Regions from separate parts of the Novibacillus thermophilus genome, predicted to be linked through region 3. Evidence: riboswitches for the same ligand, from Rfam matches in the RefSeq annotation. Region 3 holds a riboswitch; each other region holds the start of a gene.
The links. Region 3 has a riboswitch for thiamine pyrophosphate ahead of tenA (thiaminase II). Riboswitches for the same ligand answer to the same signal wherever they lie in the genome.
Positions count from the first base shown of each region.

Region 1: it holds a riboswitch for thiamine pyrophosphate, as region 3 does, so the genes downstream of both, thiD (bifunctional hydroxymethylpyrimidine kinase/phosphomethylpyrimidine kinase) here and tenA (thiaminase II) in region 3, are expected to answer to the same signal.
Region 2: it holds a riboswitch for thiamine pyrophosphate, as region 3 does, so the genes downstream of both, tenI (thiazole tautomerase TenI) here and tenA (thiaminase II) in region 3, are expected to answer to the same signal.

Region 1 is NZ_CP019699.1:2,978,841-2,986,662, reverse strand. It holds gene ehuB (ectoine/hydroxyectoine ABC transporter substrate-binding protein EhuB) at 1-718, shown strand, start outside; gene ehuC (ectoine/hydroxyectoine ABC transporter permease subunit EhuC) at 821-1,462, shown strand; gene ehuD (ectoine/hydroxyectoine ABC transporter permease subunit EhuD) at 1,459-2,160, shown strand; gene ehuA (ectoine/hydroxyectoine ABC transporter ATP-binding protein EhuA) at 2,160-2,993, shown strand; gene B0W44_RS14535 (CynX/NimT family MFS transporter) at 3,214-4,422, opposite strand; TPP riboswitch at 4,991-5,104, shown strand; gene thiD (bifunctional hydroxymethylpyrimidine kinase/phosphomethylpyrimidine kinase) at 5,217-6,035, shown strand; gene thiM (hydroxyethylthiazole kinase) at 6,040-6,837, shown strand; gene thiE (thiamine phosphate synthase) at 6,837-7,502, shown strand; gene thiW (energy coupling factor transporter S component ThiW) at 7,499-7,822, shown strand, end outside.
Region 2 is NZ_CP019699.1:3,555,879-3,563,700, reverse strand. It holds gene B0W44_RS17340 (transposase) at 1-211, shown strand, start outside; gene B0W44_RS17335 (thiazole synthase) at 265-1,038, opposite strand; gene thiS (sulfur carrier protein ThiS) at 1,038-1,241, opposite strand; gene tenI (thiazole tautomerase TenI) at 1,380-2,024, opposite strand; TPP riboswitch at 2,083-2,193, opposite strand; partial or broken gene B0W44_RS17320 (YjiH family protein) at 2,324-3,651, opposite strand; gene B0W44_RS17315 (agmatinase family protein) at 3,668-4,666, opposite strand; gene hutI (imidazolonepropionase) at 4,687-5,961, opposite strand; gene hutU (urocanate hydratase) at 6,094-7,749, opposite strand.
Region 3 is NZ_CP019699.1:338,896-346,717, forward strand. It holds rRNA gene B0W44_RS01850 (16S ribosomal RNA) at 1-715, shown strand, start outside; rRNA gene B0W44_RS01855 (23S ribosomal RNA) at 873-3,904, shown strand; rRNA gene rrf (5S ribosomal RNA) at 3,939-4,055, shown strand; gene tenA (thiaminase II) at 4,090-4,791, opposite strand; TPP riboswitch at 4,889-4,994, opposite strand; gene B0W44_RS01870 (ThiF family adenylyltransferase) at 5,140-6,165, shown strand; gene B0W44_RS01875 (thiamine pyrophosphate-binding protein) at 6,236-7,822, opposite strand, start outside.

The DNA of each region.
Region 1 (7,822 bases), 990 kb from region 3:
CTTCAAAACAGCTGAGGGTGAAGTTACCGGTGTTGCCCCGGAAATCGCCAGGGCCATTTTTGAGGATATGGGGATTGAAACTGTGGAAGGGGAAGTGACGGAATTCGGATCACTCATCCCGGGACTACAGGCAAACCGGTTTGATTTAATTACGGCTGGTATGGATATCAGGCCGGAACGGTGTGAAGAAGCTGATTTCGGTGACATAGAAATTCAGTATGGGGAAGGAATGGCCGTGCAAGCTGGAAACCCGAAAAATCTTCACAGCTATGAAGACATCGCCGCTAATCCTGACGTGAAGGTTTCCATCATGGCCGGAGCCAACCAATTTGATTTTCTGAAAGCGCTCGGGGTGAAAGAAGAACAAATTGAGACAGCGGACAGCATATCGTCCAATATCGCAGCTGTAGCGTCGGGACGCGTTGATGCTACTGTCATGACGGAAGCAACACTTAACGAAGCGGTAGCCTCTGCCGATCCGTCTCAAGTGGAAAAAGCCGAGCCGTTTACGCAGCCGGTCATTGACGGCGAAAGTGTGATGAGTTACGGTGCAGCCGCTTTCCGAAAAGGAGACGATGAGCTCCGGGAAGCGTACAACGAAGGGCTGCAAAAATTGAAAGAGTCCGGCAAGTTATTGGAAATACTGGAGGAGTTCGGTTTTTCAGAGGACAATTTACCTCCTGATGATATTACAACTGAAGACCGTTGCAATTCGTGATCTTTTAAACTTTAAAGTGTGTGCAGAATCTCAATTTTCGAGATTCTGCACATGTGATAGGCGACCAAGAAGGAGGTTGAAGGCGCCATAGACACGTATGTGATGTTTTTGCCGGAACTGTTGCGAGGGGCAGAAGTGACCGTGAAAGTACTTCTGCTGTCGGCAGTACTGGCTTTCTGTATAGCGTTTGTGGCTGGTTTTGGAAGACTTTCGCGGTTTGCCGTCGTTCGTTTCATCACGGCTGTGTTTGTTGAACTGTTTCGCGGAACGTCATTATTGGTGCAAATGTTCTTTTTCTTTTTTGCGCTACCTGCTTTTGGAATCGAGTTGTCCCCTTTTACTGCAGGAGTGATCGCCCTCGGATTGAATTACGGAGCGTATGCGTCTGAAATCGTGCGCGGGGCGATCCTGGCCATTCCCCACGGTCAGACAGAGGCCGGCATTGCACTGAACATGACGCGCTGGCAGCGCATGCGTCTCGTCATACTGCCGCAGGCGATCAGAATCATGTTGCCGGGATTCGGCAACAACTTAATTGAGTTGTTGAAAGGAACGTCTCTCGTTTCACTTATCACGCTGGCCGACCTAACGTTCCAAGCCAGAGTGCTGAAAGACAATTACGTCGGCAATCAAGTAGAAATATTCACGTTACTGCTCTTGATGTACTTTGTCATCGCCTTGCCACTCATCTTTCTCTCGCGTTGGCTGGAAAAGAAAGCTTCGAAAGGAGTGGCAGTACAATGACGTGGGACTGGAATTTTGCGCTTGAAATATTCCCTCGTATTTTTGACGCGATGTGGATTACCTTGGCGGCGACTGTAACTGCCTACGGGATCGCGCTTCTATTCGGCCTAGTGTTGACGCTAGCACGCCGCTCCAGCTTTAAACCACTCGTATGGCTGACCGTCGGGTTCATTGAGTTCATTCGCAGTACGCCGCCGCTTGTCCAACTGTTCTTCTTGTTTTTTGCATTTCCGCAAATTCCGTACATCGGGTTTTCGCTTAATCCATTTCTAACAGGGGCGCTAGGCTTGGGTATCCACTACAGTACGTACGTGTCAGAAATCTACCGTTCTGGCATTGAAGCGGTTCCCAAAGGGCAGTGGGAAGCGAGCACGGCCCTCAACTTTTCAAAAGCGCAGACGTGGTTTAAAGTGATTCTGCCGCAAGCCATTCCGCCGGTCATTCCGATGTTGGGAAACTATTTAATCGTGCTGTTTAAGGAAACTCCCCTCTTGTCTGCCATCTTGGTGGTAGAGATGCTGCAGACGGCCAAAATCATCGGATCGGAAACGTGGCGCTACCTGGAACCGATCACCATTGTCGGCTTTCTGTTCTTGCTTCTCAGCTATCCGTCGGCAGTGCTCGTGCGCAAACTTGAAAGCCGAACGAACCGCGCTTTTGGGAGAAGCCGCGCCCTTACAAAAGGAGAGACGTTGTGATGGTTGAAACGGCAAGTACTACACTGGACGCTGCCCCCGAGAAAGGGCGAGCAGAGCCTATCGTGCGATACGATAAGGTGAGTAAGTCTTTTGGCAATGTTCACGTCTTGAAAGAACTGGATCTAGACGTCCAGCCAAACGAAAAACTGGCCATTATCGGCCCGAGTGGATCGGGAAAAACGACGATCATCCGCATGCTGATGACGTTGGAAAAACCGACTTCCGGTACGATTGAAGTAGATAGCGAACTGTTGTGGCACAAGCGAGTAGACGGTAAACTCATCCCAGCAGACGAAAAGCATTTACGCAAAGTGAGAGGCAAAATCGGCATGGTCTTTCAGCAGTACAATTTATTTCCGCACATGACGATTATGCGCAATTGCATCACCGCACCAGTTCACGTTCTCGGTCTGTCCAAGGAAGAGGCGGAAGAACGGGCAGTGACGATGCTGGAAAAAGTCGGTCTTCGCGACAAGGTGGACGCTTATCCTTCCCAGCTGTCTGGAGGACAGCAACAGCGTGTCGCCATTGCGCGGGCGCTGGTGATGCAGCCGAAAGTGATGTTGTTTGACGAGGTGACGGCGGCACTCGACCCGGAACTCGTCGGGGAAGTGCTTTCGGTCATTAAAGACATCGCTTCGGAAGGCAAGACGACGATGATTTTGATTACGCACGAAATGGAGTTTGCCCGGGACGTGGCTGACAGAATTGTGTTTCTCGACAACGGCCGCATCGGAGAGCAGGGGACACCGGGTGATGTTTTAGAAAACCCAAAGAGTGAACGATTGCAGTCGTTTTTGAAGCGGTTCCGGGCGAACGGCAACGGCACGTGATGGCACGTGATGCATCCGCCGAGCAGTGAGTATGCAACAGCCTAAAGACAAGACAAAACAGCGTTTGCGCGTGTGCGACAGCCGATGTTCACCGATACAAGATGAACATCGGCTGTTTTTTCTAGTGACGTACTGCGGGAGAGAAGCGTCTCCTTATGAAATTGTATACAATCATTATTTTATGTAAACTAACCCTCAGAAAAGAAAGGAGACGCAAAGGTTACATGTTTTTGTCCGGCGTGACATACGCGTTGCGCCCGGCACCGAGACCGGCAAACAACATACAGAATGAAACAAACATCAGTACCGTTAACGGAACGGACCATGTCTGAGTCAGATCGTAAAGATAACCGATAGCCACTGGACCGACTGCGGCCAGTAGATAGCCGACAGACTGGGCCATCCCTGAAAGTTCTGCCGCTTGTTGAGCATTTCTTGCACGAAGGGCGAGGAATGCGAGCGCCAGGCTGATGGTGGAGCTTTGGCCGATTCCAAGAAGCGTGATCCACACGTACACCCAGGCCGTCTTCAAGCTGAGCAGCCCGGCAAAAGCGACGATATAAAGCGAACTGATTGCAAACACGATGCGTTTTTGATTGGGACGGCGATCTGCAAGAACAGACACGATAAATGTCGCCGGAAGACCGATGAGCTGCATATAGGATACCATCCATCCGGACGTCGAAGGGTCCATGCCGCTATCGTGAAGGAGATTGGGAATCCACGTCACGGTGACATAAAAAATAGACGACTGTAATCCCATGAAGCAAGTCACTTGCCACGCGAGAGGAGAGCGCCAAAGCCCCCCTAGCTTCACGTCGATCCTTTGCGAAGTACCCGATCGGTTTTGATGGCGGAGTTGAGGGAGCCAAACAAGTGCGGCAAAAGCCGCTAAAACGGCCCAAAACCCGAGCGCGCTTCGCCACCCGAAACCTAAATGCGACGCCAGGGGAACGCTCACACCGGATCCAAGCGCTGCAAAACCGCCCATAAACGTCGTGTACACACCTGTCATGAGACCGACTCTGTCGGAAAATTTCTGTTTAATGAGACTCGGCAGCAGGACGTTGGAGACCGCAATGGCCGTGCCGATCGTAAAGGTGCCGGTATACAAGGTAGACATTGAGGGGGTCGAGCGCAACATAATCCCGGCAACTAACGTCATGAGGCCGAGAAACAAAGTCATTTCGATACCTAGTCTGCGGCTAAACTTCGGCGCCAACGGAGAAAAGACGGCAAAGGCGACTAAAGGGAGAGTCGTGAGGAGGCCAGCTAAACCGTTGGATAAATGCATGTCGTCACGTATAAATCCGATGAGAGGGCCGACAGACGTAATCGCCGGACGCAAATTGGCGGAGATCGCTACAATCCCTATAAGAAGAACAATATCAGCACGCTTAACATTTACTTTGTCTTTTATTCTCATCATGTGTCATTTTCCCCTTACTCTTAGTATAACTTAAACGGGGGACAGGTTTGAGAGACTAGGCAGAACTGTTTCAATCATAAACGTAGATATACACCACAGCAATTCGCATTAAAATATTTGAAACTAGCATCCTTACGATCCAACTGGACGAATGTGACCAACTCCAAGGCATAATAGGCCAAATCCCCCTAACGAAGCGCTGTTCGATCAGAGACGGTTAGCAGGGAAAACATAATATCCGTCCGCATTTGGGAGAGCCTACTACTATAGTCAAGGCAATGGATTGTAAGGAAACCTTATTACAAATCACATCTATATAACTGATGAAGGATGAAAGGGCTGGTGACTTCCGTTAGGCGATGAGGGAGGCTTTTGTCAACTTCTTGGCCATATAGTACCGTTACAAAATATAAGTTTTGTAACTATATATGTAAAATCGTCTGAACCTCAGAACAACCGCTGCCCTCTTCTTTTTCTCTTCAGTAGCTTTTTGATCTGTAAAACTGGAGAGCGTTGCATTGACAGATAGCGGTGATAAAACCTATAATAGCTGTAAGCGCATGAATTTCATACATTCTGCGGGAGCTCGGGTAAACCGGGCTGAGAGGATGGTTAGTTGTCACCGTCGACCGCTTAACCTGAACTGGGTAATGCCAGCGGAGGGAACATCTAAGAATTTTTTGCACCGCGGATGGCATCTGCGGTGTTTTTACTTGAACGTCGACGGGCCTCCCCCCCTCTGCAGCAGAGTGCATGAATGTACTGAAACTCAACTATTTTACGGAGTGATGATCATGGGACAGGTACCGAGAGCTTTAACGATTGCCGGAACGGACCCGTCGGGAGGTGCGGGCATTCATGCCGACTTAAAAACGTTTCAGGAATTGTGCGTTTACGGCATGTCCGTCATCACGGCTGTCGTCAGTCAAAACACGCTGGGCGTCAAAACCTTTTTAGACATGCCCCTCGAGCTCATTGAAAGCCAGATGGACGCCGTTTACGAAGACATTCGTCCCAATGCTGTGAAAACGGGCATGCTCTCCCAGTCCGACGTCATTCGGTTAGTCGCGCAGAAGATGAAGGCGTACAATGTTGACAACTACGTCATGGACCCAGTGATGGTTGCCAAAAGCGGTGACGCACTCCTCGCCGAAACGGCGAAAAAAGAGCTGGTCAACGAACTGCTCCCTTTGACGACGATTGTAACCCCCAATCTTCCCGAAGCAGAAGAAATCACTGGGCGCACAATTCAGAACGTCCAGCAGATGAAAGACGCTGCTAAACAGATCGTCGATGAGTTCGGTGCTACTGCTGTCGTCGTGAAAGGCGGGCATTTGGATGACGAGGCCCGCGACATTTATTACGACGGTTCGGTGTTTGACGAACTGGTCGCTTCACGCTATGACACAAAACACACCCACGGAACCGGTTGTACGTTTTCTGCTGCTATTACGGCGGAGCTAGCCAAAGGGACTCCCCTTCGACAGGCTGTAGAAACGGCAAAGACCTATATTACCGAAGCGATTAAACACCCTATCCATTTAGGGCGCGGTCACGGCCCTGTCAACCACTGGGCTTACCGCAACAGACAGGAGGGGTTATCCCGTGCGTGAACAGATGGAGACGTTGTTGGCAACATTGCGCCAACGGAAACCACTCATCCACAACATTACGAATCTCGTTGTGACCAATTTTACAGCTAACGGGACGCTCGCGATCGGGGCGTCACCCGTGATGACTTCGGAACCGCGAGAAGTGGCCGACATGGTGGCCCACGCCGGGGCCCTTGTGTTAAATGCTGGCACTTTGACAGAACGCACGGTAGAGGCGATGCAGTTGGCAGGTCACGCTGCGAACCGGTTGAAGATCCCGGTTATTTTGGATCCAGTCGGGTACGGGACGACGGCTTACCGCAATGAACAGATCCAGCAGCTGTTAGCCGAACTGGACATTGCCGTCGTCCGCGGAAATGCGGCTGAAATTGCCGCATTGTGCGGTGTGGCGTGGGGACAGAAAGGGGTTGACGCATCTGATGACGGCGGCGACCGCGTGCAGCTGGCGCAGTCTTTCGTGAACAAGTACGGGACAACGGTGGCAGTGACGGGAAAAACGGACGTGGTCGCGGGCCTTGACAGCACCGTCGTCATTGAAGGCGGCCATCCCCTACTTCCTTACATTACAGGCTCTGGCTGTTTAACCACCGCTATCGTCGGCGCCTGTCACGCCGTCACAAACGACTCCACCCTTGCCGCCGTGGCGGGTTTAAGTGCGATGGCTGTAGCGGCGGAGCTGGCAGCACGGTCGGCAAAAGGCCCCGGCGAGCTAAACTGGCGTTTAATCGATGCCCTTTATTTGATGACACCTCGTGAGCTGCGTGACATGGCCAAACTATCGGTTTTGGAGGGGAATGTGTGATGGTCCCGGCCCGTCACTTATCCTTATACTTCGTCATGGGCAGTCAAGACTGTGCCCCTCCCCTCTCTCCTGTCGATGTGCTGAAAAAGGCGATTGCAGGTGGTATTACGTGTTTTCAGTTTAGAGACAAGCATTCGGGCTTGACGATGAAAGAAACGTTGGCCCTCGGGCGCGCTTTGCGCAGCGAATGTCGCCAACACCACATCCCTTTCATTGTGAACGATCGTGTAGATTTGGCCTTGTTGCTCGAGGCTGACGGCATTCACGTCGGACAAGACGACCTCCCTGTCGAAGACGTTCGCGCGTTAACGGGTGACGACATGTGGGTTGGCGTCTCTGTCCACACGTTACAAGAAGCGGAAGAGGCGATTGCTTCTGGGGCTGACTATCTCGGAGTTGGGCCGATGTTTCCCACCCGTTCAAAAAGCGATGCCAAAACTCCCCTCGGACCAGAAGGGTTGGCTGCGCTCTGTAAACAACTGACACGGCCGATCCCGATTGTCGCCATCGGTGGCATTCGAGCCGCGCACGTCCCTGACATTCTCTCGGCCGGAGCTGACGGTGTGGCTGTCATTTCGGCCATAGCTTCCCAAACGGACCCGGAGGCGGCGGCCAGAGCGCTTTTGCAAACGGTCGAAACGGAACGGAGGAAAGTTCAACCGTGAGGAGAAAAAGCCAAGTACAGCGTTTGACAGCGATGGCCGTCTTGGTTGCGATCGGTACTGTCAGTTCACAGTTTATCTGGTTTCCTGCCGGTATAGCGAAAGCCTATCCGGTACAGCATGCCATCAATGTGTTGGCAGCCGTCCTGTTCGGCCCCCTTCCCGCGGTCACTGTCGCTTTTTTGATCGGGGTACTCCGAAATTTGCTCGGTGTCGGGACGATTTTTGCTTTTCCAGGGGGGATGGTCGGTGCTTTGTTGGCAGGGTGGCTGTACCGGCGAAAGCGGCTAATACGGTTTGCGGCAGCTGGAGAAATGATCGGA
Region 2 (7,822 bases), 410 kb from region 3:
GAGTGAATCCTCTAATCAGCCGTCGAAAGGGATTCGCAATTGGCGTCGTCGCCTTATGCAAGAAAATCAAGATCAGATCATTGTGTTCAGTGGCCCTTATTATGGTATCTTCCATCTCATGACCTTTGTTCAGCTTATGGGAGGTCAAGTTAAAGACCAGTCTCCCCGTGAGACTGCCGTTTTTCGACAAAATCATCATTTTTCGCCTTAAGTTATCTTTTCAGTTTTCCGATGGCGTTGGCCGTTTGGTGTGGTGCAACGTCTCTAAGGGGCTGGCACACCTTCCACTGGACTGCTGGCCGTCGCGTACCGCTTCTTTGGAACGATCCCCGCTTCAAAGCCCAAGCGCCCTGCCTCGATGGCCAACTTCATCGCTTCCGCCATTTTGACCGGGTCTTTTGCGGAGGAAACGGCTGTGTTGAGAAGGATGCCGTCGGCTCCGAGCTCCATGGCGAATGCTGCGTCGCGGGGGGAGCCTATGCCAGCGTCCACGATGACCGGGACGTCGGATTGCTCAATAATCAAGGATAGATTTAACGGATTGACGACGCCTTGGGCGGAACCAATGGGGGAGGCCCCCGGCATGACCGCATGGACGCCCAGCTCCTCTAGACGCTTCGCCAATACGACGTCATCTGACGTGTACGTCAGGACGATAAAACCTTCTTCCAACAACTTTTCAGACGCTTTCAACGTTTCGACAGGGTCCGGCAACAACGTTTTGTCACACCCGATCACTTCTACCTTGACCATGTCGCACAATCCTGACGCTTTTGCCAGTTTGGCGATGCGGACCGCCTCTTCTGCAGTTTTGGCACCGGCAGTGTTGGGCAACAGCGTGTATTGAGTGAGATCTAACTGCTCTAGAAAGTTCGGTTGCGTCGGCTCGAAAATGTTCATCCTTCTGACAGCGAACGTCAAGATTTCAGCTTCTGCCGCTTGTACGGCTTTGCGCTGGACATCCAGCGATGGATACTTGCCCGTTCCCAAAAGCAATCTCGAGTGAAACGTTTTATTGGCTATTTTCAACACGGCCATCAACCTCCTCCGACGAAATGAACAATTTCCACGCGGTCGCCTTGATCGAGTTTTTTCGAGGGGTAGTGCTCTTTGTCCACAATTTCCCGGTTGTGTTCGACGATGACAATCCGGTCTTGCAGATGGAAAAACTGAAGTAAATCGGAAATCGTCTGGACGCTGTCGTCAAGTGTCACCTCACGACCGTTCACGTGCAATTCCACCGCAGTCACCTCCTCTCGGTCGACGGAAGAGCGGTCATACGGACTTACTTGGCTTGAACAGACGACGTTCCTTTCCGTTTTGAAGGTCCGTCGAAGAAACGTGCTGCCGGTGAGATGTCCCTGTCGTAGCGCCAACGGTTAAACGGGTCGGGTTCCATGGCCTCCCCCCTTGTGCACAAAATGGAACGAGCGAGCAGCTTTTTGCGGATTTTCCGCCGAAAAAAGAGCAGACATGACGGCAATGCCGGCGGCACCCGCTTCAACAACGTCTTTTGCGTTGTGTGGATGAATGCCCCCAATGGCGACGACGGGCCGTTTCACCGTGTGGGCGACCGCCCTTAAAGCGTCCAACCCCCTCGGAGACAAACCGGGCTTTGAACGGGTTGTGAAGATATGCCCGAACATGACGTAATCGGCACCTTTTTGTTCCGCTTGGAGGGCGTCTTCCAGCGTGTGAACGGAAACGCCGGCTTTCAACTCGGGGAACTTTTCCTTCAACCGTTCGACGGGGATCCCTGCGGAAGGGAGGTGAACGTTGTGGAGGCCGAGCAGAAGGGCGATATCCACACGGTCGTTTACGACTAACTTCTCTCTCGGGACTCCGCTGTCAACGAGAGCTTGGATCAGTTGCACGATTTTTTTTGGCTGTTTATTTTTTTCCCTGATGTGGATAAAGTCGACGTCACGCTGGATGAGTAATAAAATTTCCGACAATTCCTCCACCGTTTGGGAGCCATCGGTCACGGCGTGGAGCTCGACGTGTTTCGCCTGTTTTAAATTCATTCCGCTTCACCTGCCATTTAAAAAACCACTTCCCAGTTGTGGAAAGTGGTTGAGGCTCACGTTTCTCCCATCACTTCCCTACGCTGGTATTGACCCAGATCAGGTTCAAAGGGTTTTAAAGTGTCACTTTAATCTCAGCCTTTCTCCAAAGGCACCCCTAGTGATTTTGTATTCATGTTTTCGCTTTCGTCAGCTGTTTGACTCCATCGTATCATAACACAGCAGGAGCTGCCAACCACAGACGGTGTATTCCTCCTAAGCTCCTTTTTGACAACTCGGGCAGTCGCCCACATTTCGGCTCACAGCAACAAGTAAGCGAGGGGAGTGGCAATCAGTATGGTCAACACGACGCGTTCGAACCAAATGACAACCAACTTGGGAATGCTCACCGGGATCTCCGTGGACAAAATGACGGGTATGACAGCGGAGAAGAATAAAATCGCAGACACGCACACGATGCCGGTAACGAATTTCGTCATCAGGGCGGCGTCCACTGTCAACAGGGCTGGCAAGAACATCTCCACAATGGAAAGGGCTGCAGCTTTCCCGGCGAGCAGCGGTTCAGGCAGTTGGACGAGTGCCGCAAACGGGTAGAACAAGTAGCCGAGGAAATCAAAAAGCGGCGTATATTCCGCTAACACGAGTCCGATGAGCCCGACAGACATGATGGACGGTAAAATGCTCATCGTCATCACGAAGCCGTCTTTTAAATTTTGCCATACATTTTTTGACAAATTTCCGCCGTTTCCATCGCTTTCATCCAGGCGTGGCGCAGGCGGTTGTTTTCTATTGTGATTTCCGGGGTCCCTTTTCCGTCATAGTAGTTTTCACTCATACGGTTCAGAGGCCAAATTCGGACTGTGATCGCTGTCACCACAAACGTCACGACAAAGGTTGTCCAGAAGTAAGCGTTCCACATGTCCATCAGACCGAGGGTGTCGGCCACCACCACCATAAACGTGACGGACACGGTGGAGAAACCGGTTGCAATGATAGTCGCCTCTTTGACCGTGCACTTCCCCTCTTTGAATAAGCGGTTAGTAATTAACAGACCGATGGAATAACTGCCGACGAAGGACGCCACGGCATCGAGAGCTGACCGGCCCGGCGTCTTCCAGACGGGTTTCATCACCGGCTGCATGAGGATGCTGATAAACTCCAGCAATCCGTAGCCGACGAGCAGGGCTAAAAATATGGAGCCGATTGGAACGAGCAACCCCACGGGGATGACGAGGGAATTGAGCAAAAACGGGCCCATGTTGTCGTGAAACAGCCAGGCTGGACCGAATTCAAAGACGAGCATGACGGTGATGATGAAGCCGAGAACTTTTAGGACTGAAAACGTGAGAGCGACCGCGTTTTCCTTCCACGTTTTGGCGACAAAGGGGTAAACGGCTCCCAGCGCTATGACGAAGAGTGCGTAATAAGGTGTCAGACTAGAGAACGCCGTACGAAAGCCCGAGACGATGTGATCGAGCATAATGGAGTTCGTGCCGTTTAGTGTCACCGGAATGAAAAACATAAAGATTCCGATGGCACTGAACAGAAAGAATCGACATGCCGCGGCTGGTGACACGGGAGGCTGTGCGAGTGTTTGGTTTGTTTTTGTCCGATGTAGTCCATCCAATGTGTGAACACTCCTTTCAGTCGTGTTGTCGCAAGTAGAATCCCGTCAGGAAACTGAGCATCGTGTGTACGCCGGCTTTGACAGTGGCCTGTGCGACATCTTTGTGCGGATCGAGGCAGACGATGTCCATCGCTTTCACATGCGGGTCGCGTCCGGCTGCCGTGACCGCCGTGAACAGTTCGTCGGTCTGCATGCCGCCGGGTGTCGTAGCTGGGGCTCCAGGACCGTACGCTATGTCGAGGACGTCCATGTCGACAGTGACATAAACGGTGTCCACGCGGCGCTTTAGATCGAGGAGCGCCTCCTGGATCACGGCATCTAAGCCGCGCTGGCGCGCGCGACGCATGGTCACGTATCGGATTCCCGCTCTGTCTGCGTACTCTTTGAGGGACTTGGCGTTGAAGAAACCGTGCAGTCCGATGTTCCAGACGTCTTCCCCTTTAATGGTGCCGCTCTCAATCAAGTTTCGAATGGGAGTCCCGTTGCTCGGGCCGTTGTCTTTTAGACTGCGCAGGTCAAAGTGGGTGTCCAGCTGCAAAATGCCGATCCGCTCGTCTGGGTGCGCTTTTTTCCACCCCTTCACGAGCATGGCCGTTATCGAATGGTCGCCGCCCAGTGCCAGCGGAAACGTGTTCGGATGGTGTGTGCGCATGGCGTACATCGCATCTGTAATGGCTTTGTGGCTCCAGGCGATGTCGGTCACGTGCTGCTTCACGTCTCCCAAGTCGACGACGTTTAGCGGCGTCAAATCTACGTCGTAATCAAGGTTGTACGGGACAAACCCTTTCCACGCTTGGCGCATGGCGTGGGGCGTTTCACTGGCGGCAGAGGCGCTGATCGACGAGCGGGACAGCGGGACCCCCAACAGGGTGACATCGACGTTTTGCCATTCAACGTGATCGGCGCCGGGGCTTAACGACCTGATCCACTCGTGAACTTTGGGTTCACGGACACCGGTTTCCTTTTGCCAGACAAAAGGCGGTGGATTTAATTGCGGGTACGGGTAAGTCGTCATGTTCATCACCTGCTCTTTGTTTAAAGGAGCGATCCTTGTTTGACCACGACCTTTCCTTTTTTCACGACTGTGTCGACGAGATTGACGGCGTAATTGTACTGCATGTAAGCGACGTTCGGAGCGTCGAAAATGACGAGATCGCCTTGTTTGCCAGTTTCGACGCTACCGATGACGTGGCCGCGCTTGATGGCGTGGGCGGCGTTGATCGTGGCGGCAGTAATGACTTCAGCCGGCGTCATGTTCATTGAAAGGCAGCCCAAGTTCATGATAAACGGCAGCGATTCTGTCGGCGATGAGCCGGGATTGCGGTCTGTCGACAACGCCACCGGCACGCCGGCATCGATCATTTTGCGGGCGTTTGCCGCTTCAGTCATGAGGAAGAACGCGGTCCCAGGCAGCAGAACGGCCACGACACCAGCATCGGCCATTTGCTTAATTCCTGCGTCTGTAACGCGCAGCAAATGGTCGGCCGACACGGCACCGACCCGGGCTGCGGTCTCCGCCCCTCGGTACGGTTCAATCTCGTCTGCGTGTATTTTCGGCAACAGGCCGTGTTCTTTTCCGGCGGTTAAAATGCGTTCTGACTGTTCCGGGGTAAAGACGCCCAGTTCGCAAAACACGTCGTTAAATTCGGCTAGGCCGCTTTCGGCCACTTTCGGGATCATCTCGTGAATGACAATGTCGACAAAGCGGTCTGGATCGTCTTTGTACGCTTCAGGGACTGCGTGGGCGCCCATAAAGGTGGAGACGATGTCGACGGGGTGATCGTCGTCTAACCGTTTGGCGACGCGCAACTGTTTCAGTTCGTGCTCCAGCGACAGGCCGTAACCGCTTTTTGCTTCTACTGTGGTCACCCCGTGTTGCAGGAAGCGGTCAAGCCGTGGAAGTGTCTCCTGATACAGCTGTTCCTCTGATGCATTCCGTGTCGCTTGGGTCGTACTGTGAATGCCGCCGCCGGCATTCATAATCTCCATGTAGGTGGCCCCGCTGAGCCGCATTTCGAACTCGTTCTCACGACTTCCGGCGAAGACGACGTGCGTGTGCGGGTCGACGAGGCCGGGGGTGACGACTTTGCCGCGGGCATCAATCTGGTCGGCTTCAGACAGGCGCTCACCCACTTGTGCCAAAACGTCTGAATCATGGCCGACGTAGCGAATGGTTCCGTCTTCGACCCAAACAGATCCGTCTTCAATGATCCCTAAGTCACTCATGCGTTTTCCACTAACCGGCGTTTCAGACGTTCCGCGCAGTGTGACGAGTTGCGCTGCACGGCGGACAAACAGTGGTTTCGTCATGACGGACCTCCTCTGCTGTATTTCTAACGCTTCGATAGACAGTCATCCTCAAAGTGCATCCTTTCAGTACATTCGCAACCTTCGGGTTATGCGGGCAACTGTGGACGTCCTTTTCATGCGGCGCTCACTGTCCTATTTCAACATCGGGATGTGTACACCCCGTTCGCGGGCGGTTTTTTGCGCCAGCTCGTAGCCAGCGTCGGCGTGACGGACCACGCCCATGCCGGGATCGGTCGTTAAGACGCGCTCCAGCCGCGCCTCGGCTGCTTTCGTACCGTCGGCGACGATGACCATGCCGGCGTGCAGAGAATACCCCATGCCGACTCCTCCGCCGTGGTGGACGGACACCCAGCTGGCACCGCCAACGGCGTTTATGAGGGCGTTCAAGATCGGCCAGTCGGCGACGGCGTCACTGCCGTCCTTCATGGCTTCGGTTTCACGATTTGGCGATGCGACCGATCCGGAATCGAGGTGGTCCCGTCCGATCACGATCGGCGCTTCCAGTTCGCCGTCTGCCACCATCTGGTTGATGATTTTGCCGAAGCGGGCTCTCTCCCCGTAGCCGAGCCAACAGATGCGCGACGGGAGTCCCTGGAAGGCAATTTTTTCGCGGGCCATGCGAATCCAGTTGCACAAGTGTTCATTGTCGCGGAACTCCCGCAAAATGACCTCGTCCGTTTTGTATATGTCTTCCGGGTTGCCGGAGAGGGCGACCCAGCGGAAGGGGCCTTTGCCTTCGCAAAATTGCGGCCGGATGTACGCCGGCACAAAACCGGGGAAATTAAAGGCATCTTTCACACCTTCGTCGTGGGCGACCTGGCGAATGTTGTTGCCGTAGTCAAAGGCGACGGCGCCTTTTTTCTGCATCTCGAGCATGGCCTCTACGTGTACGGCCATACTCTCCTTGGCTTTTTTCACGACAGCGTCAGGCGACGCTTGGCGCATCTCGCGTGCGTCTTCCAGGGTTACCCCAGCGGGAACGTAGCCGTTGAAGGGATCGTGGGCGGACGTCTGATCCGTCACGATGTCTGGGACAAATCCGCGCCGCACCATTTCGGGCAAAATTTCTGCCGCATTGCCGAGTAAGCCAATCGAGAGAGCCTTCTCCTTTTGCTTTGCTTCTTCCGCCAGACGAATGGCCTCATCGAGGGTATCCACCTTCATGTCGAGGTATCGCGTGTCGAGGCGCCGCTGGATGCGCGTTTCGTCCACTTCCACCGCGATGACGACGCCGTCGTTCATCGTGACGGCAAGGGGTTGGGCGCCGCCCATCCCGCCCAGGCCGGCGGTGACGGTAACCGTGCCTTTCAGCGTGCCGTTAAAATGTCGCCGGGCGCATTCGGCGAACGTCTCGTACGTTCCTTGGACGATGCCTTGACTGCCGATGTAAATCCAGCTGCCGGCCGTCATCTGTCCGTACATGATCAACCCTTTTTTGTCCAGTTCGTGGAAGTGCTCCCACGTGGCCCACGCCGGGACGAGGTTGGAATTGGCGATTAAGACGCGGGGCGCATCGGTGTGCGTCTTAAACACGGCCACGGGTTTGCCCGATTGGACGAGCATTGTTTCGTCGTCTTCCAACTGCTTTAGCGTGTCGACGATGGCGTTGAAACTCTCCCAGTTGCGGGCTGCTTTTCCAATGCCGCCGTACACGACGAGGTCTTGCGGCCGTTCTGCCACTTCCGGGTCGAGGTTGTTCATGAGCATGCGCAGAGCGGCCTCTTGAATCCACCCTTTCGTGTTCAATGTTGTGCCCCGCGGGGCGCGAATGGCTGTTCTGTGTGACATGTGAAAACCTCCGCATTCGTCAAGTACCGTTTAGTGGTTTACCACCATCTTAATCGCCCACATGTCAAAATAG
Region 3 (7,822 bases):
AGGTGTTAGGGGCGTCACGCCCTTAGTGCCGAAGTAAACACATTAAGCACTCCGCCTGGGGAGTACGGCCGCAAGGCTGAAACTCAAAGGAATTGACGGGGGCCCGCACAAGCGGTGGAGCATGTGGTTTAATTCGAAGCAACGCGAAGAACCTTACCAGGGCTTGACATCCTCTGACCCCTCTAGAGATAGAGGTTTCCCTTCGGGGACAGAGAGACAGGTGGTGCATGGTTGTCGTCAGCTCGTGTCGTGAGATGTTGGGTTAAGTCCCGCAACGAGCGCAACCCTTGAGCTTAGTTGCCAGCATTGAGTTGGGCACTCTAAGCTGACTGCCAGTGACAAGCTGGAGGAAGGTGGGGATGACGTCAAATCATCATGCCCCTTATGTCCTGGGCGACACACGTGCTACAATGGCTGGTACAGAGGGCAGCGAAGCGGTGACGCGGAGCCAATCCCTAAAAAGCCAGTCTCAGTTCGGATCGCAGGCTGCAACTCGCCTGCGTGAAGGAGGAATCGCTAGTAATCGCGGATCAGCATGCCGCGGTGAATACGTTCCCGGGCCTTGTACACACCGCCCGTCACACCACGAGAGTCTGTAACACCCGAAGTCGGTGAGGCAACCGTAAGGAGCCAGCCGCCGAAGGTGGGACAGATGATTGGGGTGAAGTCGTAACAAGGTAGCCGTATCGGAAGGTGCGGCTGGATCACCTCCTTTCTACGGAGTAAAAAAAAGGCGTTCGGCTTGTTCGTTTAGTTTTGAGGGAGACATTCTCAGAAGAGAATGGTCTCTGCCGTCCCGTGGAGGGGCGGATGTGTTCCTTGAAAACTGGATCGGAAGCATTCACCGGGATGACGAGAGTCATGTCGAGAACGATTAAGCAAGAAAGGGCGCACGGTGGATGCCTAGGCGCCAGGAGCCGACGAAGGACGGGGCGAACACCGAAATGCCTCGGGGAGCCGTAAGCAGGCGTAGATCCGGGGATGTCCGAATGGGGGAACCCGCTCTCTTTCATAGGAGAGCATCCGTTGCTGAATGCATAGGCAGCGGAGGGCAACCAGGGGAACTGAAACATCTTAGTACCCTGAGGAAAAGAAAGCAAGGCGGGCCCTGCGAAAGGGAACCTTTCGTGGGTGCTCAAAGCGATTTCCTGAGTAGCGGCGAGCGAAACGGAAACAGCCCAAACCCGGCACTCAACTGAGATCCACAAGACGCATTTATCATATGCGTAGTGGGTTTGAGTTGAGTGTCGGGGTTGTGGGGCGTCTCATAAGGAGTGAGAAACGGACGGGATAGCCGAAGCGGCCTGGAACGGCCCATCAGAGAAGGTAAGAATCCTGTAGGCGAAATTCTGTCCGCTCCGAGACGGACCCCGAGTACCGCGGGGCACGGGGAACCCCGTGGGAAGCAGGGAGGCCCACCTCCCAAGGCTAAATACTCCCTGGCGACCGATAGCGCACCAGTACCGTGAGGGAAAGGTGAAAAGCACCCCGGGAGGGGAGTGAAAGAGAACCTGAAACCGTGTGCCTACAAGCAGTCGGAGTCCGGGTAATCTGGATGACGGCGTACCTTTTGTAGAATGGACCGGCGAGTGACGATGCGTAGCGAGGTTAAGCGGGAGACGCGGAGCCGTAGCGAAAGCGAGTCTGAAGAGGGCGATTTTAGTTGCGCGTCGTCGACCCGAAACCGAGTGATCTACCCATGTCCAGGGTGAAGGTCGGGTAACACCGACTGGAGGCCCGCACCCACGTCTGTTGAAAAAGGCGGGGATGAGGGGTGGGTAGGGGTGAAATGCCAATCGAACTCGGAGATAGCTGGTTCTCCCCGAAATAGCTTTAGGGCTAGCCTCAGGGGAAGAATCGCGGAGGTAGAGCACTGATTGCGTGAGGGGCCCTCGACGGGTTACCGATCGCAGTCAAACTCCGAATGCCGTTGATTCGGTTCCTGGGAGTCAGACGTCGGGTGCTAAGATTCGACGTCGAGAGGGGAACAACCCAGACCATCAGCTAAGGTCCCGAAGTATCCGTTAAGTGGGAAAGGATGTGGCGTTGCCGAGACAACCAGGATGTTGGCTTAGAAGCAGCCATCATTGAAAGAGTGCGTAAAAGCTCACTGGTCAAGTGACGTCGCGCCGAAAATGTACCGGGGCTAAACGGATCACCGAAGCTATGGGCGGGACACCGTGGTAGGGGAGCGTACCCAGTGCAGCGAAGGATTTCCGGGAGGGAATGTGGAGCGCTGGGTAGTGAGAATGCCGGTATGAGTAACGATAAGAGGGGTGAGAATCCCCTCCGCCGAAAGCCTAAGGGTTCCTGAGGAAGGTTCGTCCGCTCAGGGTAAGTCGGGACCTAAGCCGAGGCTGAAGAGCGTAGGCGATGGAGAACAGGTGGAGATTCCTGTACCACCGCGTTCCGATTGAGCGAAGGGGGACGCAGGAGGGCAGGGGAGCAGGCGGATGGATGTGCCTGTCCAAGCGGTGAGAGAGCAGCGCGAGGCAAATCCCGCGTTGCGAGGATCTTGAGCCGTGATGGGGAGTGAAACTTAGAGTAGCGAAGTCCCTGCACCCACACTGACAAGAAAAGCCTCTAGCGAGGAGCGCGGTGCCCGTACCGCAAACCGACACAGGTAGGCGAGGAGAGGATCCTAAGGCGCACGGGAGAACTCTCGTTAAGGAACTCGGCAAAATGGCCCCGTAACTTTGGGAGAAGGGGTGCCCCGTTAGGGTGGCCGAGAGGTTGCCTGAGGGGGCCGCAGTGAAGAGGTCCAAGCGACTGTTTAGCAAAAACACAGGTCTCTGCGAAGCCGCAAGGCGACGTATAGGGGCTGACGCCTGCCCGGTGCTGGAAGGTTAAGGGGAGGACTTAGCGGAAGCGAAGGTCTGAACCGAAGCCCCAGTAAACGGCGGCCGTAACTATAACGGTCCTAAGGTAGCGAAATTCCTTGTCGGGTAAGTTCCGACCCGCACGAAAGGCGTAACGACTTGGACACTGTCTCAACGAGAGGCCCGGTGAAATTGTAGTATGCGTGAAGATGCGCATTACCCACGACAAGACGGAAAGACCCCGTGGAGCTTGACTGCAGCCTGATAGTGGATTTGGCGATGATGTGTACAGGATAGGTGGGAGCCAGAGAAATCGGTTCGCCAGGATCGAGGGAGGCGCCGGTGGGATACCACCCTCATCATGGTTAAATCCTAACCGACCGCCGTGAGCCGGTGGCGGGACATTGTCAGGTGGGCAGTTTGACTGGGGCGGTCGCCTCCTAAAAGGTAACGGAGGCGCTCGAAGGTTCCCTCAGCGCGGTTGGACATCGCGTGAGGAGTGTAAAGGCAGAAGGGAGCTTGACTGCGAGACTGACAGGTCGAGCAGGGACGAAAGTCGGACTTAGTGATCCGGTGGTTCTGAGTGGAAGGGCCATCGCTCAACGGATAAAAGCTACCCCGGGGATAACAGGCTTATCTCCCCCAAGAGTCCACATCGACGGGGAGGTTTGGCACCTCGATGTCGGCTCATCGCATCCTGGGGCTGAAGCAGGTCCCAAGGGTTGGGCTGTTCGCCCATTAAAGCGGTACGCGAGCTGGGTTCAGAACGTCGTGAGACAGTTCGGTCCCTATCTGTCGTGGGCGCAGGAAATCTGAAGAGGAGCCGTCCTTAGTACGAGAGGACCGGGACGGACACACCGCTGGTGGACCAGTTGTTCTGCCAAGGGCATCGCTGGGTAGCCACGTGTGGCCGGGATAAGCGCTGAAAGCATCTAAGCGTGAAGCCCCCCTCAAGATGAGATTTCCCACCAGGCACTCAGGTGCTTGGGTAAGACCCCTTGGAGAAGACGAGGTGGATCGGTCCGAGGTGTAAGCGTGGTAACACGTTGAGCTGACGGATACGAATCGGTCGAGGGCTTAATCGAGAGAATGCTTCCGACCAGTTTTGAGGGAATGCTGTCTGGTGGCCATAGCGGAGGGGACACACGCGTACCCATGCCGAACACGACCGTTAAGCCCTCCAGCGCCGATGGTACTCGGGGCGAGAGCCCCTGGGAGAGTAGGTCGCTGCCAGGCGAAACGAATGGCGGGAGCCGTAAGGCCCCGCCATTTAGTTTTGTTGAACGCCTTCTACTTTATCTGTCGGCCACATTGTGATGTTTTCCGCCATGTCCCAAAACATGTACTCAAATCGGCTTGTGTTCACGACGATGTCTTCTAATGTCGCTAATTCGTGTTCAGGTTTCCCGTCGGCCACTTCATTCATTAAGTCCTTGCAGTCATTTGCCAGTTGTGTGAACGCTTCGGAGGAATACGTCTGCACCCAGTTTCCGTAAAATTCGTGCTCTAAAGCACCGCGCCATTGCGCTAACGCTTGACCGACATAATTGTAACTCCAAGCACAGGTGAGAACGGCGGCAATGACGTTCTCAATTCCCCCCTTTTGCGACACATTCAGCATATAACTCGTATAGGCTATCGTCGTGGCCGATGGTTCGGTTGCTTCTAATTCTTCAGGGGAAATATTAAATTTCTTGGCGTATTGGCGGTGAAGCTCCATTTCAAAATTTAACGTCTCGTGCAACAAGTTGGCAAAGGTCGTCATCGTTTGCAAATCGTGGGCTTTTGCACTTCCCAGGGCAAAGACGCGGGAGTATTCAATCAAATAAACGTAATCTTGTTTCATAAAGTGTTTGAACTTTTCCCGTTCCAGCCAACCTTCCCCGATTCCTCTGACAAACGGGTGTTCTACATATGCCTTCCAGATCGGCCGCACTTTTTTCCACAGGCGGTCTGTAAATAAAACGGTCATGCTTCATTCACCTCTAGCTCAATTTTGATCGCAAACTGAAACTGTACACGAAAGACCCCACCCGCAGGAAAGGATGGGGTATAGGCTTACACATCAATAAGTGCATATACCACTTCCCTCCGCTAGTACGAACTAGATCAGGTTCTAAGGGTCAAGAGTGCGCTCTTTCTCAGCATCGAATCGATGCACCCCTAGTGGCTAAAATTATCAATTTTTTGTATCCTATTAGAACATATTATTTAAAGAAAGGCAAATGTTCTTAATTATTTACCGGCAAGAAATGTTTCGTTGTGTTAGTATTTAAAATGGAACAAAATGCCGTCAACAGTGGCTAGAGGGTGTTTTAAAATGCATGAACGATATTCAAGGCTTGCCCTTTTCACCCCGATTGGCAAGAAAGGGGTCGAGCACTTGCGCCGCTCTTCGGTGCTCGTCGTCGGTGCTGGCGCCTTAGGGGGACCGGTGTTGGAAATTCTTGTACGGGCAGGAGTCGGAAACATCCGTCTCGTCGACCGCGATTACGTCGACTGGTCCAATTTACAGCGACAAACGCTATTTAACGAACAAGATGCGCGCCGTATGCAACCAAAAGCGATTGCGGCTTACCACTACCTTTCTGCCGTCAACCGCGACGTCCATATCGAACCACTCGTCTCTGACGTGACGAAGGATAACGTGCGCGACTTCATTCAAGGCATGGATGTCATCATTGACGCAACAGACAACTTTGAAACGCGTTTTTTACTCAATGATGCGGCGTGCGAGGCGGGGATCCCTTGGATTTACGGCGCGGTAATCGGCGCTTACGGCGCTTCGTTAACAGTGATGCCCGGACAAACTCCGTGCCTTGTCTGTTTGTTCGGTGAAGAGACTCCACAGCAAAGGGAGACGTGCGATACGACGGGGGTCATCGCCCCCGCATCCCAAATGGTCGCATCCCATCAAGCGGCGGAAGCACTTAAACTGTTGACACACAACGAAGCCTCTGTCCGCGATACGTTTGTTGCGTTTGATCTGTGGAAAAACGAGCATGTGGAAATGAAAGTGTCACACAAGCGGAAGCCCTCATGCCCCGCGTGTGGGGATCATCCTTCATACCCTTACCTGTCGGGGCAAAAAGGAGCGAGCACCTCCGTCCTGTGTGGCCGCGACACCGTCCAGATCCGGTTGCGCAATGTGCGGGAATGGGATTTAGTGTCCATGGCTGCACGTGTTCGTTCGCTGGACAACGAGACGGTGTACAATACCCATCTCCTTTCTTTTCAAGTCGAAGGCCACAGAATTGTGGCGTTTAAAGACGGACGAGTCCTCGTACATCATACGAAAGACACGGCGACGGCACGCCGTTTGTGCGCGAAATACTTAGGGATGTAAATCGACGTGATTAAATGGTACGGCGTATTGAACGACGCTAGGGAAAGGGCAAGGGGTTCTTCCTTGGGAACTACTGAACGGCCTGTTTAAAATAGGTGAACGGTGGCATCGCGTCCGATGTGTGGACGTCCACTACGGCCGGTTCGCCGCATGTAAACGCCGTTTCCAACGCAGGTGAGAGCTCGTCTGCAGTCTCAACGTGAATGCCTTTGGCGCCGAACGCTTGAGCGAGATCGGCGAAATTCGGGTTGATGAGCTCGGTGCCGAAAGGTTGCATGCCTTGCGCATTCATGCTGTTTTTCTCCATGGAGAGGGAACGGTTGTTCATGACAATGACGGAGACAGGAGTGCGGTAGGTGACAGCAGTAGCCAATTCCATCATCGTCATGGCAAAACTGCCGTCACCGACGCATGCGACGACCTGGCGCTCTGGAAAGGTGAGTTTCGCCGCAATGGCGGCAGGGAGGGCAAACCCCATCGTTCGCCATTTTCCAGAGAAGAGAATGTCTTGCTGTGTGGCCCGGAAAACGCGGTTAAACCAAACCGTGTGGTCACCAGTGTCGACTGCGACGATGGCGCGATCGTCCACTGTTTCATCGAGGGCGGCTATGACGCGCTGTGGTGCAACGGGGTGGGCGTCGTTCTGGCGCTCCCTGTCCAGGAACGCGTCGAAGTGTGCTCTCGCTTCGTGAATGTGTCCTTGCCAAGAGGACTTCGGTCCTTGCGGCAGTTGCTGTTGGATGAGGGGGAGAATCTCGGCGGCATCGCCGACAAGGCCGCAGACCACTTCCGGATGGGCCTCAATACTGGCAGGCGCAGTGTCAATGTGAATCACTTGGGTGTCTTTTGGGACGAACCCCTCCGGCCACCAGTTGGCACCGACGGCGAGCACGCAGTCCGACTGCTGCAACAGATTTCGGCTCGCTTCACTTCCACCTTCTCCAATGCCGCCTACATTTAGAGGGTGTGAGTGCGGGACGGTGCCTTTCGCCCCCAACGTTTCGACGATGCCAGCCCCCATCGCCTCCGCCAATTCGGCGATCGCTCTGGATGCGCCCCTTGCGCCGGTGCCGATGAGTATCATCGGGGCTTCCGCAGCGGACAAAAGGTTGACAGCTTGCTCCAGTTGTTCGAGATTTTGGTATCGACTCGTTTTTAACACACCCGTCGGCTGGTGCGGTTCCCGTGAACAGGGGACATTCCACACATCCACCGGTACGGATATGTGGGCGACCCCTCGCTTGGAGTGAGCTTCGATGACCGCCTTTTGCAACACCTCCACAGTGGCATCGGGATGCAGGAGCTGGGCCGAGTAAACGGCGAGGGGGGCGATCATTTGCTGCTGTTCAATGTACTGTTTCGCCTCAGTCCCGACTTTTTTCAAAGCGATTTGTCCCGTCAGGACGAGCAAAGGGACGCGGTCGGCTGTTGCGTCGACTATGCCGTTTAGCATGTTCACGAGGCCAGGTCCGCTCGTGCCGAGGCATACGGCCATTTCTCGGGAGCACTTTCCTTCCGCAGACGCCATGAAGGCGGCCCCTGATTCGTGGCGGGCGGCGATGTACTGGACGGCCGTTTGCTGTCCGACAGCGTGTAGAAACGGCAAAACCGCATCCCCCGCAACACCGTAAATTCGACGAATCCCCCATAAGGACAA